3 regions of the Pseudoalteromonas porphyrae genome follow, and region 1 is predicted to be linked to each of the others. Evidence: predicted binding sites of a transcription regulator. Region 1 holds the regulator's gene; each other region holds the start of a gene.

Region 1 (4,292 bases):
GGACCAAATTTAAAGACCACCGGACGCGGCCTTAGAGCCGACTTAAAAGCCGAAGTGGTAGAACTTATTAACCATACGCGAACCATATATTATGACCAATAAATTTGCTCACTTACTTGTAATACCTAGCTTGTTCATTGCCCTTTCAAGCTTTGCTGAAGGTACTCTTCCACTTGCAGACCAAGTATCGATAAGCGCTGATAAACAGCTTGCACAGCTGAAAAAAAATGTCGGTATTTTTGAAAAAAACGTAGAGATAATCCATGGTAATCGTCGTATCACAGCTGATCACCTAGAAGTGCACAAACGTGAAGATTTAGGTGATAATAAGCAGCTGCTTGTTGCCACTGGAAGCCCTGCATACTTTGAAGAAAAACAAACAGATGGCACAATTATGAGCGCCAGCGCCAATGAGGTTCGTTACGATGTTGATAAACGCTATTTAACTTTAATCGGTAACGCCCAAGTCACTCAAGCAGGTCAAAAGATTAATGCCAAAAGTATTACATACGACATGGACCAACAATTAATTAGCGCTGAAAAAGATGAAAATTCAGACGAACGAGTGCATACAATATTAGTCCCAGTAAACACTAAAAAAGATAACGAAAAAGGTCAGCCATGAGCACATTAAAAGCTGAGTTTTTAGCAAAAAGTTATAAAGGCCGCCAAGTCGTAAAAAATGTAGGCTTAGAAGTCAGCGCTGGTAGCATTGTTGGCTTACTTGGCCCTAATGGCGCAGGCAAAACCACCACTTTTTACATGATTGTAGGATTAGTGCCAAGCGACAAAGGTAAAATAAGCATAGATGATAACGACATCACCTTATTGCCAATGCACAGCCGTGCACGTTTAGGGATTGGCTATTTACCGCAAGAATCTTCGATATTTCGCAAACTGACCGTTTACCAAAACCTGATGGCGATACTCGAAACCCGTAAAGAGCTAAATAAACAAGCTCGTGAAGAAGCGCTTGATGGCTTACTTGATGAATTTAGCATTCAGCACATCCGCGATAGTCAAGGTATGGCATTATCTGGTGGTGAACGCCGTCGCGTTGAAATTGCTCGCGCTTTAGCCGCAAACCCTAAATTTATTCTGTTAGATGAGCCTTTTGCTGGCGTTGATCCTATTTCGGTGTTAGATATAAAGAAGATTATTGAACATCTTAAAAACCGTGGGATAGGCGTACTTATTACCGACCACAATGTACGAGAAACCCTTGATGTTTGTGAAAAAGCCTACATAGTTTCTCATGGGGAGTTAATTGCATCAGGCACTCCTGAGCATGTACTTGCCGACCAAACAGTCCGCGACGTTTATTTGGGTGAGCAATTTAGGCTATAAAGCCACGCCCGGCTAAGGTTCTGCTAGACTTAATTATGACAACAATAAAAGGATTGTTAGAGATACATGAGGCAATCACTCCAGCTGCGCATGGGCCAGCAACTTACAATGACACCACAGCTACAACAAGCTATTCGTTTGTTACAGTTGAGCACATTAGATCTTCAACAAGAGATCCAAGAAGCACTAGATAGCAATCCATTACTTGAGGTCGATGAAAATGACTTTGGTGATGAATCAGGTGGTAAGAACGAACAAAAACAAGATACTGATGATCAAACTGTCAGTGCCTCAGCTGATGACACGCCAAGTGAATACGAACAAGAAAGCAGTGAAGCGCTAGCAAAAGATACCGTAAGCGACGAAATGGCGATGGATGTTACATGGGATGAATACATGAGCGCCGCACCAAGCTCTTCATCAGGGCCAATGCCTGAAGATGAATCTATTTATCAAGGCGCTTCATCTGAAACCCTCCACGATCACCTTATGTGGCAACTACAGCTGACTCATTTTAGTCCGACTGACGAAGCTATCGCGATAGCCATTGTCGAAGCGGTTGATGACTCAGGTATTCTTACACTAAGCTGTGAAGACATTGCTGAAAGCCTAAACAAAGGTAATAACGAAGAAGAAATTGAACTTGATGAAGTTCAAGCGGTATTAAAGCGTATTCAGTTATTTGATCCGGTCGGTATTGCTGCACGCAGCCTACCTGAATGTTTATGTATTCAGCTAAATCAATTTGATCCTGCAACGCCTTGGATTGCCGAAACAAAAATGATTTTAACTGATCATATCGATTTATTAGCTAGTCGCGACTATCGTACTTTGATGAAAAAGACTAAGCTAAAGGAAGATGAACTAAAAGAAGTAATGACACTCATCCACAGCCTTAATCCAAAGCCTGCGGATACCATAGTTCGAGAAGAGTCAGAGTACGTTATTCCCGACGTGTCAGTGAAAAAAATTAAAGGCCGCTGGGTGGTAGAGCTCAACCCAGATAGCATGCCAAAAATTAGAGTTAACAGCCAATATGCGGCGATGTCGCGCTCAGTAAAATCGAGCACTGACAGCCAATTTATTCGCTCTCATTTACAAGAAGCTAAATGGTTTATAAAAAGCCTAGAAAGTCGTAATGACACATTACTCAAAGTAACTAACTGCATTGTTAAACAGCAGCAAGGTTTTTTTGAGCATGGCCCCGAGGCTATGCGACCTATGGTATTAAACGATGTTGCTGAAATGGTTGAAATGCATGAATCAACAATCTCCCGGGTAACAACCCAGAAGTACATGCATACACCACGTGGTATTTTTGAGTTAAAGTATTTTTTCTCAAGCCATGTCAGTACCGAAAATGGCGGAGAATGCTCATCGACAGCAATTCGTGCACTCATAAAAAAATTGATTGCAGCAGAAAACTCAGCTAAACCATTGAGTGATAGTAAAATTGCAGATATATTGGCAGAGCAAGGTATCAAAGTAGCTAGACGAACAATAGCAAAGTACCGTGAATCGCTAGCTATTCCACCGTCAAATCAACGTAAAAGCTTGATTTAAGGCGTAAAACCACAAGAAGGAAAATGCTTATGCAACTAAATTTAACTGGTCGTCACGTAGAAATTACTGATTCATTAAGAGACTATGTAAACAATAAGTTTGCGAAGCTTGAGAGGCATTTTGATCACATCAACAATGTCCATGTTATTCTTGACGTAGAAAAGCTCAACCAAAAAGCAGAAGCAACATTACATGTCAGTGGCGCAGAGCTATTTGCCTCAACGCAGCACCAGGACATGTATGCCGCGATTGACGGGCTCATCGATAAACTCGACCGTCAAGTTATCAAACACAAAGAGAAGCACGCTCGACACTAACACTATGAAACTAAGTTCACTTACTTGTCAGGACTGCAGTAAAGCTGCGGTCCTTTTTAATAGCAAAAAACGTATCCTCGAATTTATCAGCCAATTGGCTCATGAACGGCTTCCTCACTTATCACAACAAGACATATTGAGTGCTCTATTAAATAGAGAAAAATTAGGTAGTACAGGTATTGGCCGTGGTATCGCGATCCCGCATGGTCGCATGAGTGGCGCACAAGAACCACTCGCTTTAATTTTAGTAAGCGAACAACCAATCAATTTTGATGCCATTGATAATCGCCCCGTCGATATTTTTGTTGCACTCATCGTACCTGACGGTGACAGTGAACTTCATTTAAAGACGTTGGCTACAATTGCTGATAAACTCAACGACAAAGAGTTTTGTAAACAAATACGTAGCGCAAAAACAGACCAAGATCTATATCAAGTAATTGTTGAACAGTCGTAGTTAAAAGAAGGAGAGTTTACATGGAATTAATTATCATCAGTGGGCGCTCAGGGTCAGGTAAATCTGTCGCTTTGCGTGTATTAGAAGACCTTGGCTATTATTGTGTTGATAATATCCCTGTAAACTTATTACCGTCGTTAGTGCGTAGTGTATCTGATAACTACGATAAGATTGCCGTCAGTATTGATGTGCGTAACTTACCCAAAGAACAGCAAGAGTTTAATGATATCCTTGAGTATCTTCCGGGGTTTGCAAACCCAACTCTATTTTATCTAGACAGTGACGACCAAACGCTCATTAAGCGCTTTTCTGAAACACGCCGTTTACACCCACTTTCTTTAGATTCATTGCCACTTGATTTAGCCATTAAACAAGAAAAAGTGCTATTAGATGTACTCATTACCCGCGCCGACTTTATTCTTGATACAACCGATTTAAGTGTCCACCAGCTGGCTGAATCAATTCGCGAAAAAATCTTAGGAAAAAAAGATAAAAAACTGATCATTACATTTGAGTCATTTGGTTTTAAGCATGGCATTCCTAAGGGAGCTGATTATGTATTTGATGCGCGCTTTTTACCAAACCCACACTGGGAACCTGAATTAAAG
Region 2 (4,292 bases), on a different contig from region 1:
TCACGGCCCAGTTTTACCGTTTTACGTAAGTAATTGACTGTTTCTAAATCTAATTCAGCCCAACCACCTTGTGGTAAGCGTTTATCGAGCTCTAGCTTGCCGTAACGAATACGAATAAGACGAGATACTTCGACATCTTGTGATTGCCATAAACGACGCACTTCACGGTTACGCCCTTCAGTTAACGTAACATTAAACCAACGGTTAATACCTTCACCGCCCAGCGGTTTTATATTAAGGAATTTAGCCATACCATCTTCAAGTTCAACACCTCTGGTTAGGTTTTTTACTGTTTCAGCTGTTACCTCACCAAATACACGTGCCGAATATTCACGCTCAACTTCATAACTTGGGTGCATTAGGCGATTCGCTAATTCACCGTCGTTGGTGAATAACATTAAACCCGCCGTGTTTATATCTAAGCGGCCCACAGCAATCCAACGTTCGCCATCAACACGTGGGAGACGATCAAATACTGTTCTGCGTCCTTCTGGATCTTTACGTGTACACAATTCGCCCTCAGGCTTGTTATACATAATAACACGGCAAATTCGTTCTGCTTTTTCTTCAATTTTAACAGTGTGGCCGTCAACACGGATCAAATCGGTTTCTTCTACGCGATCGCCTAACTTTGCCACTTTGCCATTTACACTCACGCGATTTGCATCAATGTATTTTTCCATTTCACGACGAGAGCCAACACCTGCTCTTGCCAATACTTTTTGTAACTTTTCACCTTGTATACTCATTCGGATAGTTCTCTCACAGAAGGATCACTCAATAGCTGGTCGATTTTGCTTTGTTGCTGCTTAGGCAACGGAGGTAAGCTATCTAAACCCGCTAACGAAAAATAATCTAAAAATTGTTTAGTTGTTGCATATAAAGCGGGCCGCCCCGGTACTTCTTTATGCCCAACGACTTTAATCCACTCTCGCTCGAGCAGATTTTTAATAATTCCCGAGCCAACAGTCACACCTCGTACTTGCTCAATCTCGCCCCGAGTGATCGGTTGTCGATATGCAATAAGTGAAAGGGTTTCTAATAATGCTCGAGAGTATTTTGGTGCACGCTCTTGCCACAGGTTACTTAACCACGGACCTAGACTCGCACACGCTTGAAATCGAAAACCACTCCCAACTTCTACCAAACGAATTCCGCGTGTTTGATAATGCAGCTGTATTTGTTCTACAGCGTGAGTGATCCGTGCCATTGAAATATTTAAATCAATTAACACCGTGTCTTTTATATGCCGTTTAGTGAGGGGTTTTCCAGCAACAAATATCGCCGCTTCAATGATCTCAACAAGTTGCTCATCACTAATTCGCCGACCCGCCATACCTACCCTTTATCTAACAAGCTTATGTAACGCATTATTATGACAGATCTAACTGAAACTAGGAAAAACAATCGTTAAAAATACATAAAAAATGCCAATAACGAAGCTATTGGCATTGGTATGATTTAATAAGCGTAAATAAATTAACTATTTTTGATCATTTCAAGTGCTTCATCTTCAGCAACATCGCTACCATAAGTTTGAATATAACCTATAAACTCTTGCTGACTTATACGTTTGTCTTGGTTTGTATCCATATAACCGAAGTGGTTTGCTATGTCATCATCGTTTGCTTCACTGATAGAGATAAAACCATTACGGTCATTATCTAAAGAACTAAAATCGTTTTCAATCGGATCAAATTTGGCAATGTCGGCTTTAAAAGCAGAGTCAGCAACCTCTGTATCGCTGGCAACTTTACCGGTATTGAGTTGCATATAACTATTAAATTCTTTACGGCTGATCTGCTCGTCCATATTTGTATCAATGTTTGAGAAATGTTCCCAAATATTGTCATCATCAGCCTCTACTTTTGAGATGTAGCCATCATCGTCATTATCTAAACTACCAAAATTACTGTCGATTTTTGGCATTGAAGATGTCGAACATGCTGATAAGCTCAGAGCGGCTAAAATAGTAGATGCTAAAGTTAACTTTTTCATAAGAAATTTCCTTGTAATTGATTAATTTCAATCAAATACAAACAAGTTAAATGCCAACTTTAAAAACCTTAAAAATCAATGAATTAATGAAATGCAGGTCATTCACCAACCTGCCTCACTGCAACCATTTCATACAAGCATGTAAAAATTGCATGCATTGCAAATACTTAAATTGCGGCGTTTTGATAACGCTTCACAAAATCTGTTACTACTTCACCATTACATTTTAGTGAATTTAAGTTACCAATTTTTTCTTTAACGGGTGCAAGTCCTTGCTTTAAAGCTGTAATGCATAACTGAGTTTCTTGCTGTGTATTTTTAGCAAACACCTCGATCACTCTCGCTTGTTGAGCATTATCATTGATTTTTTTTGCAATGTTACGAATATCGTCACCATTGCACAAAATGCTTTTTGAAAAACGAGATAGGTTTACACCATGTTGCGCTGCCACTTTTCTGGCTGCAGAAAAACCTTCATTAGCACTAATAGAGCATAACTTAGACTCAATTTTATGATCCGCTGAAACATACTGCGCCGCGCTGACTGAATGTGAGAAAGAAACAGTTGCTACGAACAATGCTAAAAGTTGTTTTTTCATGATGTACCTTTAAAATGAATAAATAATGAACGGGTGGTTTGCGCGCATTATATATACACAAACATACAAATCAACTGGATTATATATTTAATTTTTTATTTAATATGGTATTAACAACGCTTAATGCTTGGTCATCATTTGTTCAACAAAACAGCAGTTCATTTTTATTAATAACCGCATGTGCCATCCGCTATTTGATGATAGAATTTAGCCCTCATCTAAAAGAAGATAATTATTTAGGGCCATCTTATGAAAGTTATTTCATTTAACATTAACGGGCTGCGCGCTCGCCTACACCAATTACAAGCAATTATTGATAAACATCAACCTGACATTATTGGTTTGCAGGAAATTAAAGTTCATGATGAAGCCTTTCCGTTAGAAGATGTGCAAAAAATGGGTTACCACGTTTATTTTCATGGTCAAAAAGCCCATTACGGGGTTGCTATGTTGTGTAAAGCAGAGCCTAAATCTGTATTTAAAGGGTTTGCAACTGACACTGATGAATCGCAAAAACGGATGATTAGCGTCACCGTTAGCCAAGAAAATGGCCGTGACTTAACCGTTATGAATGGCTACTTTCCACAAGGCGACAACATTGCACATGAAACTAAATTTCCGTACAAACGCCAATTTTATCAAGACTTAATGACCCACCTTGATACAAACCACAACAGTGATGAAGACGTCATTGTTATGGGTGATATCAATATTTCTCCAACCGAGTTAGATATTGGTATTGGCGAGCCAAATCGTAAACGTTGGCTAAAAACAGGCAAATGTTCCTTCCAGCCAGAAGAGCGTCAATGGCTTGCAACGTTACTTGATTGGGGCTTCAAAGACACGTTCCGTGAACTTCATCCTGACACTGTTGAGCAATATTCATGGTTTGATTACCGTTCAAAAGGGTTTGATGATAACCGAGGATTGAGAATTGATGTTGTTTTAGCAACCTCGGATTTAGCTGCGCGCTGTATCGATGCTGGTATTGATTACGAATTACGAGGCATTGAAAAGCCCTCAGATCACGCACCTATTTGGTCAACGTTTAGCTAGCACATAACTAAATGACTGAACTAAAAATAATGCCAATAATAAGCCTCGAATTGCAATCTATTGCGTGGTTTATTGTTGGCTGCCTTTTTTTACTCAGCGTCAATAAAACGCAATATACCGCATTGATGACAACACCTGCGCGTCAAACTGGTTTATTTGCTTGTACAGTAGTAATGGCATTGCTGTGGCGTATTAAAGCAGGCATATTACCGGGCCTTGAATTACATATACTCGGTGTCACTGCTATCACGCTTATCTTGGGCTGGCGCCAAGCTATACTGAGTGCTTCGCTTGCTACTTTGCTATTAGTGGCTTTTAAGCAAATCACTGTTACTCAATTACCCATACATTTATTACTCAGTGCCTATTTACCAATATTATTGAGCTATGCTTTTTTTATTCTATGTTATAGCCTTCTACCTCGGCATTTTTTCGTCTACGTATTTGTCTGTGCGTTTATCTGTGCAGCAATTATCGCGTGCTTAAAAATACTCTCTATTAGTCTTTTTTACTATTTCACGCTCAGCTATAACTGGTTTGAATTAACTGAAAACTACCTGTATTTATGTGCCATAATTTGGTTTCCTGAAGCGATGCTAAATGGCATGGCTATTACGTTACTGATCACCTATCGCCCCC
Region 3 (4,292 bases), on a different contig from region 1:
CACCGTCAGTGATCATTGCATTGAAGATAGCACAACACTTTAATACCTCTGTTGAGCATCTTTTTACGCTTGACGATGGTGATTAAACACCTTAAACGCAATCTTGTGTAGATTTGCATTAGCAAGATTGCATCCCCTTTATTCTTAGGTATGATGCATAGCCCTGTTGTTTTTAGGCTTTTTGCGCTAAAATTAAACAACTAAAAAATGTATATACTTGGAGTACCGTCCGGCATGAAAAAACTGCTTATTTCACCTTCACAAATGGCATTAGGCGATCAAGAAGGTCATATTTATCAAAATATCTTAAAGCAGGCTTCAGAGCTCAGCCTTAATCTAATGGCGGTGAAAATAGAAAATCATCCTGAAGACTTTTTAGGTTGGTGTTACGAACTGCTCAACGCTAGTCGCGATCGTATTAATTATGACTTACTTGAAAGCGCCCAATTACCTGTATTAAAAAAGCTCCATGACTTATTAATTTCAGCGATTAGCTTTTTGCAATTAAAAACTCTACGTGTAGCCCCTTGGCCTGTAGTGAGTGTTTTTATAGAGCAACATAAAGATGTATTAGCGCTTGATGAGCAATTACGCCTTACAACTTATATTGCAAGCATTCGTGAACAAACATTAAAAGATATGATCCCTGAAGATTTACTCGCTTTTAGCGGTAAACACACTTCGTCTCTTGATCCTAGTAACTACAATTTTGATGTAGAATGGTTTAGTTCAACAAAAAGCGCAAAAGGTTTTCATTTGATGCTGGGTGATCTGCCTGCATTATTTGATGATGCACTCGCGCATATACCGCTTGAAGGCGAAGTAACTGAAGCTGATTATCAAGAATTTGTTGTTAAATATTTACTCGCGTTTAACGAAAGTAATGAAAAACCAACTCTCGCACCTGCAACACGCCTATTAGCAATGCGTCGCCCTGATGTATTTACACCAATTAATAACACTCGCTTAGATGCACTTTGTTCAGCTCTGGCTATTACCAAATTAAATAACCGTGACTTTGCACGCTATTGGCAAGATATTGTGCAAACAATTAATAATATGTCTTGGTTTAAAATGGCAAATGGCGAAAGTGAATTAGACCAACAGCTTGTAGCGATTAAAGCACTGCTGCCTTGTTTATTTTATTATGCTGATAAAAACACACCAGAGAACTCTAACTACATTAAGCTACTAAACAAACCTAAACGTGCAACTAGCACTGGCACAAAAAAGGTTCGTCGCGGTAAAGAATCAGCTGAAATATTAGTTGATCGCGCTCTAGCTGCTGAGGATATGCCTGAGCATATTCGTGCCAAACGTGATTCTATTATTAGCGAAGTGCAAAAAGGCCGTGGAGTTAATGAAACAATTAGCCTAATGCGCACAATCTTTGGCTAATTTACATTAAAATTGATAAAAACCCGCTGCAATCGTTTTGTGCATGCGGGTTTTTTTATGCACCAAGAAAGTGCGTAATACTTACCTAATACAACCCACCCTCTTCCCTCTAAAAATTCACCTCTTTGTTTTTAAAGTGATAAAAATATAAATGTGCAATTTCAATTCAACTTGGCACAAGCACTGCTAATATCTTATTAGACAACTAAAAAGGGCTCGCCAATTAATAGGCTGCAACCAACTAAAATAATTACGAGTCAATAAATCAGCATAACAACAGGATACCAAACATGATTAGACTAAAAACAGTGATTGCTATAAGCGCGCTTGCATTAATGGGAACAACATCAACAACAGCTTATGCAGAAGTAACAGCTAACGTAGCAGCAACTTCAAACTACTTATGGCGTGGACAAGAGCAAACTAATGGTGATGCTGCAATATCTGGTGGTATTGATTATGTAAACGAGTCTGGTTTTTACGCAGGTACTTGGGTATCCAATGCATCTTGGGCCGATGAAATGACCTATGAACTTGATTTTTATGCAGGCTTTGGTGGCGATATTAACGAAAATATCAGTTATGACGTCGGTTATATTTATTACGCATACCCTGATGCGGCATCATCTGCTGACGCTGATTTTTCTGAAATTTACGGTAGCCTCAGCATGGGCGGTTTCAGCTTTGGTGCATCTATTTTGGCAACGTCCGCGGCAAGCGGTGATGGATCTGACTTCGGTGACTCTTTATACCTAACCGCTGATTATGGCTTCGCTATTGGTAGTAACGGGACTGAAATGGCATTGCATGTTGGCCATTACTCAGGTGACTTTATAGGCGATGACAACATCATCGACTACGGTATTTCAATCTCTAAAGATGGCTTTACACTTGGCCTGTCTAATAACGATATCGATGGCTCAGATTTAAAAGCTTACGTTGCTTACTCTGTCGATTTTAATTTATAAAAAAGAATGTGTTACTTGCTGCAACACTAAGGGCCGCAAGGCCCTTCTTCATTTTTGAGATATAAAATAACAAACAAAAAATTTTCACTTGCAAAAAAAAACGTTTTGATAACATTTACGTTCTAAATTTTTACATTAAGGATTAATATGAATTTATCAAAAAGAATTTCAGTTATTTTAGCGTTTTTTTTAATCACAATGAGTACATTTAGCTATGCTACAATGACATGTAATTGCACCTCAGGTAATATGACGGTTGTCCATAATGGTGGTACAGTTAGCTATTCGTGCTCTGGTGGTGGCCAAGTTTCTTGTGTGATACAGTTGCAATAAACATCATTTAGAAAGGGCTACGCCCTTTCTTTTCTAAGGATAGTAAGATGAATTACAAGATTTTAATTGGTATTACTACTGCCGTAGTTTTAGTTGCGGCTATTGTAACAACAAAAAAAACGACCAACCCTAATGTTAAAAATACGAAAAATTTTCAATCAATTAAGCTAAGTAATGATAATCCAACCAAATCAAAAACCACCTTAAATGAAAACCCTGAAGCATTAATCGAAAAAAATAAAACTTTAGACGAAACATCAGCAAAGCCCAACTTGGTTGCTTTATCTCCACAAGAATTCTCCGAAGAATTTGTTTTTTCTGATAATGGAAAAGAATTTATTTCAAAAAATGCGCTAGATAGCGTATTTAAAAATGATACATCACGCCTGCTAAAGCAAATGTCTGAAATTGTTTATTCAGAAGAAGCACAACTACGAAAAGAGCAACTAAATGCATTCATTCTCGATGAGTTAAAAGATGTTAATATTTTACAACAAGATCTAGATTGTGCAGGTAAAATTTGTGCGTTAGAACTTACTTACACACAAAGCAGTAATCAAAAATCTATTGATACTATTTTTAGTTTTTCAAAAAACTATTCTTTTCAAGAGTTTACTGAAACAGAGAATGGCGATAAAAAATTAAAAGCTTTATATATTGCAACTGAAGACCCTAGCCAATTAACTCTTGCGATGGAGTAAATAGCCCACACCGTGAGCGATGCTCACGGCACGCTATGCCCTGTTGAACCTTGCCAAATCCTATACCATTGCTCACGGCTGACCTTTAATTGTTTAGCTGCAACCGCAGACTCTACACGTTTGATATTGCCCGTGCCCAGTACCACTGATGGTGAGCTTGGATGCATTAATAACCACGCATAAACAACTTGATCTATTGAACTTGCACCAATTTCTCTGCCAACTTGCTCAAGTACGTGGCGCAAGCGAATGGCTTTATCATCGCTATCCGCAAAGATGCGCCCGCCTGCTAATGGTGACCAACACATAGGCTTGATATCAAGTAGCTGGCATTGATCCAAACTGCCATCATCCAGCGCTTTCATTTCATAGGGTGAAAACTCAACTTGATTAGTGACTAGTTCAAAATCCAAGCGTGATTGTAATAAGCTTAATTGCGATGGCGTAAAGTTAGATACGCCAAATTCCAACACATCGCCACTTTGCTTTAGGGTAGTAAATGCTTTGGCCATTTCGTCGGCATTCATTAAATAATCGGGACGATGAATAAGTAATACATCTAAACGATCTGTATTAAAATGCTTAAGGGATTGCTGCGCTGAAGCTATAATATGCCGCGCACTTGAATTATAATGGTTTGCCTGACCCGCCAACCCCAAGCTTGGAAATGCGGGCTTAATACCGCACTTGGTAATAATTTTAATATCATCACGAATTCTTGGCTTTAATAACAACACCTTACCAAACTGCGCTTCACAGCCATACTCGCCATAAATATCAGCATGATCAGTGTGCTTTACACCTGCATCTATAGCTTGCTCTAGAAAGCTTAAGCATTGCTGTGCAGAGATTTTCCAATCTAATAACCGCCAAAAACCAAGTACCAATTCAT

Evidence for each region. The regulator sigma-54, encoded in region 1, starts transcription at its own class of promoters, with help from an activator protein. The targets are predictions, from matches to a motif close to GTTGGCACGNNNNTNGNNT.
Region 2: a site for sigma-54 is predicted at 2,038-2,056, ahead of ADS77_RS18055 (EF-hand domain-containing protein). Genes of this name have one in related genera too.
Region 3: a site for sigma-54 is predicted at 1,569-1,587, ahead of ADS77_RS17760 (TorF family putative porin). Genes of this name have one in related genera too.

What each region holds. Positions count from the first base shown of each region.
Region 1 covers NZ_LHPH01000002.1:76,904-81,195, forward strand. The annotation lists gene lptC (LPS export ABC transporter periplasmic protein LptC) at 1-102, shown strand, start outside; gene lptA (lipopolysaccharide transport periplasmic protein LptA) at 92-625, shown strand; gene lptB (LPS export ABC transporter ATP-binding protein) at 622-1,347, shown strand; gene ADS77_RS02235 (RNA polymerase factor sigma-54) at 1,414-2,910, shown strand; gene hpf (ribosome hibernation promoting factor) at 2,940-3,227, shown strand; gene ADS77_RS02245 (PTS sugar transporter subunit IIA) at 3,232-3,684, shown strand; gene rapZ (RNase adapter RapZ) at 3,705-4,292, shown strand, end outside.
Region 2 covers NZ_LHPH01000026.1:35,063-39,354, reverse strand. The annotation lists gene rluB (23S rRNA pseudouridine(2605) synthase RluB) at 1-749, opposite strand, end outside; gene scpB (SMC-Scp complex subunit ScpB) at 746-1,336, opposite strand; gene ADS77_RS18055 (EF-hand domain-containing protein) at 1,480-1,998, opposite strand; gene ADS77_RS18050 (hypothetical protein) at 2,166-2,597, opposite strand; gene xthA (exodeoxyribonuclease III) at 2,847-3,653, shown strand; gene ADS77_RS18035 (energy-coupling factor ABC transporter permease) at 3,689-4,292, shown strand, end outside.
Region 3 covers NZ_LHPH01000025.1:59,788-64,079, reverse strand. The annotation lists gene ADS77_RS17770 (helix-turn-helix transcriptional regulator) at 1-86, shown strand, start outside; gene ADS77_RS17765 (hypothetical protein) at 235-1,398, shown strand; gene ADS77_RS17760 (TorF family putative porin) at 1,689-2,366, shown strand; gene ADS77_RS17755 (hypothetical protein) at 2,514-2,699, shown strand; gene ADS77_RS17750 (hypothetical protein) at 2,747-3,400, shown strand; gene ADS77_RS17745 (aldo/keto reductase family oxidoreductase) at 3,424-4,292, opposite strand, start outside.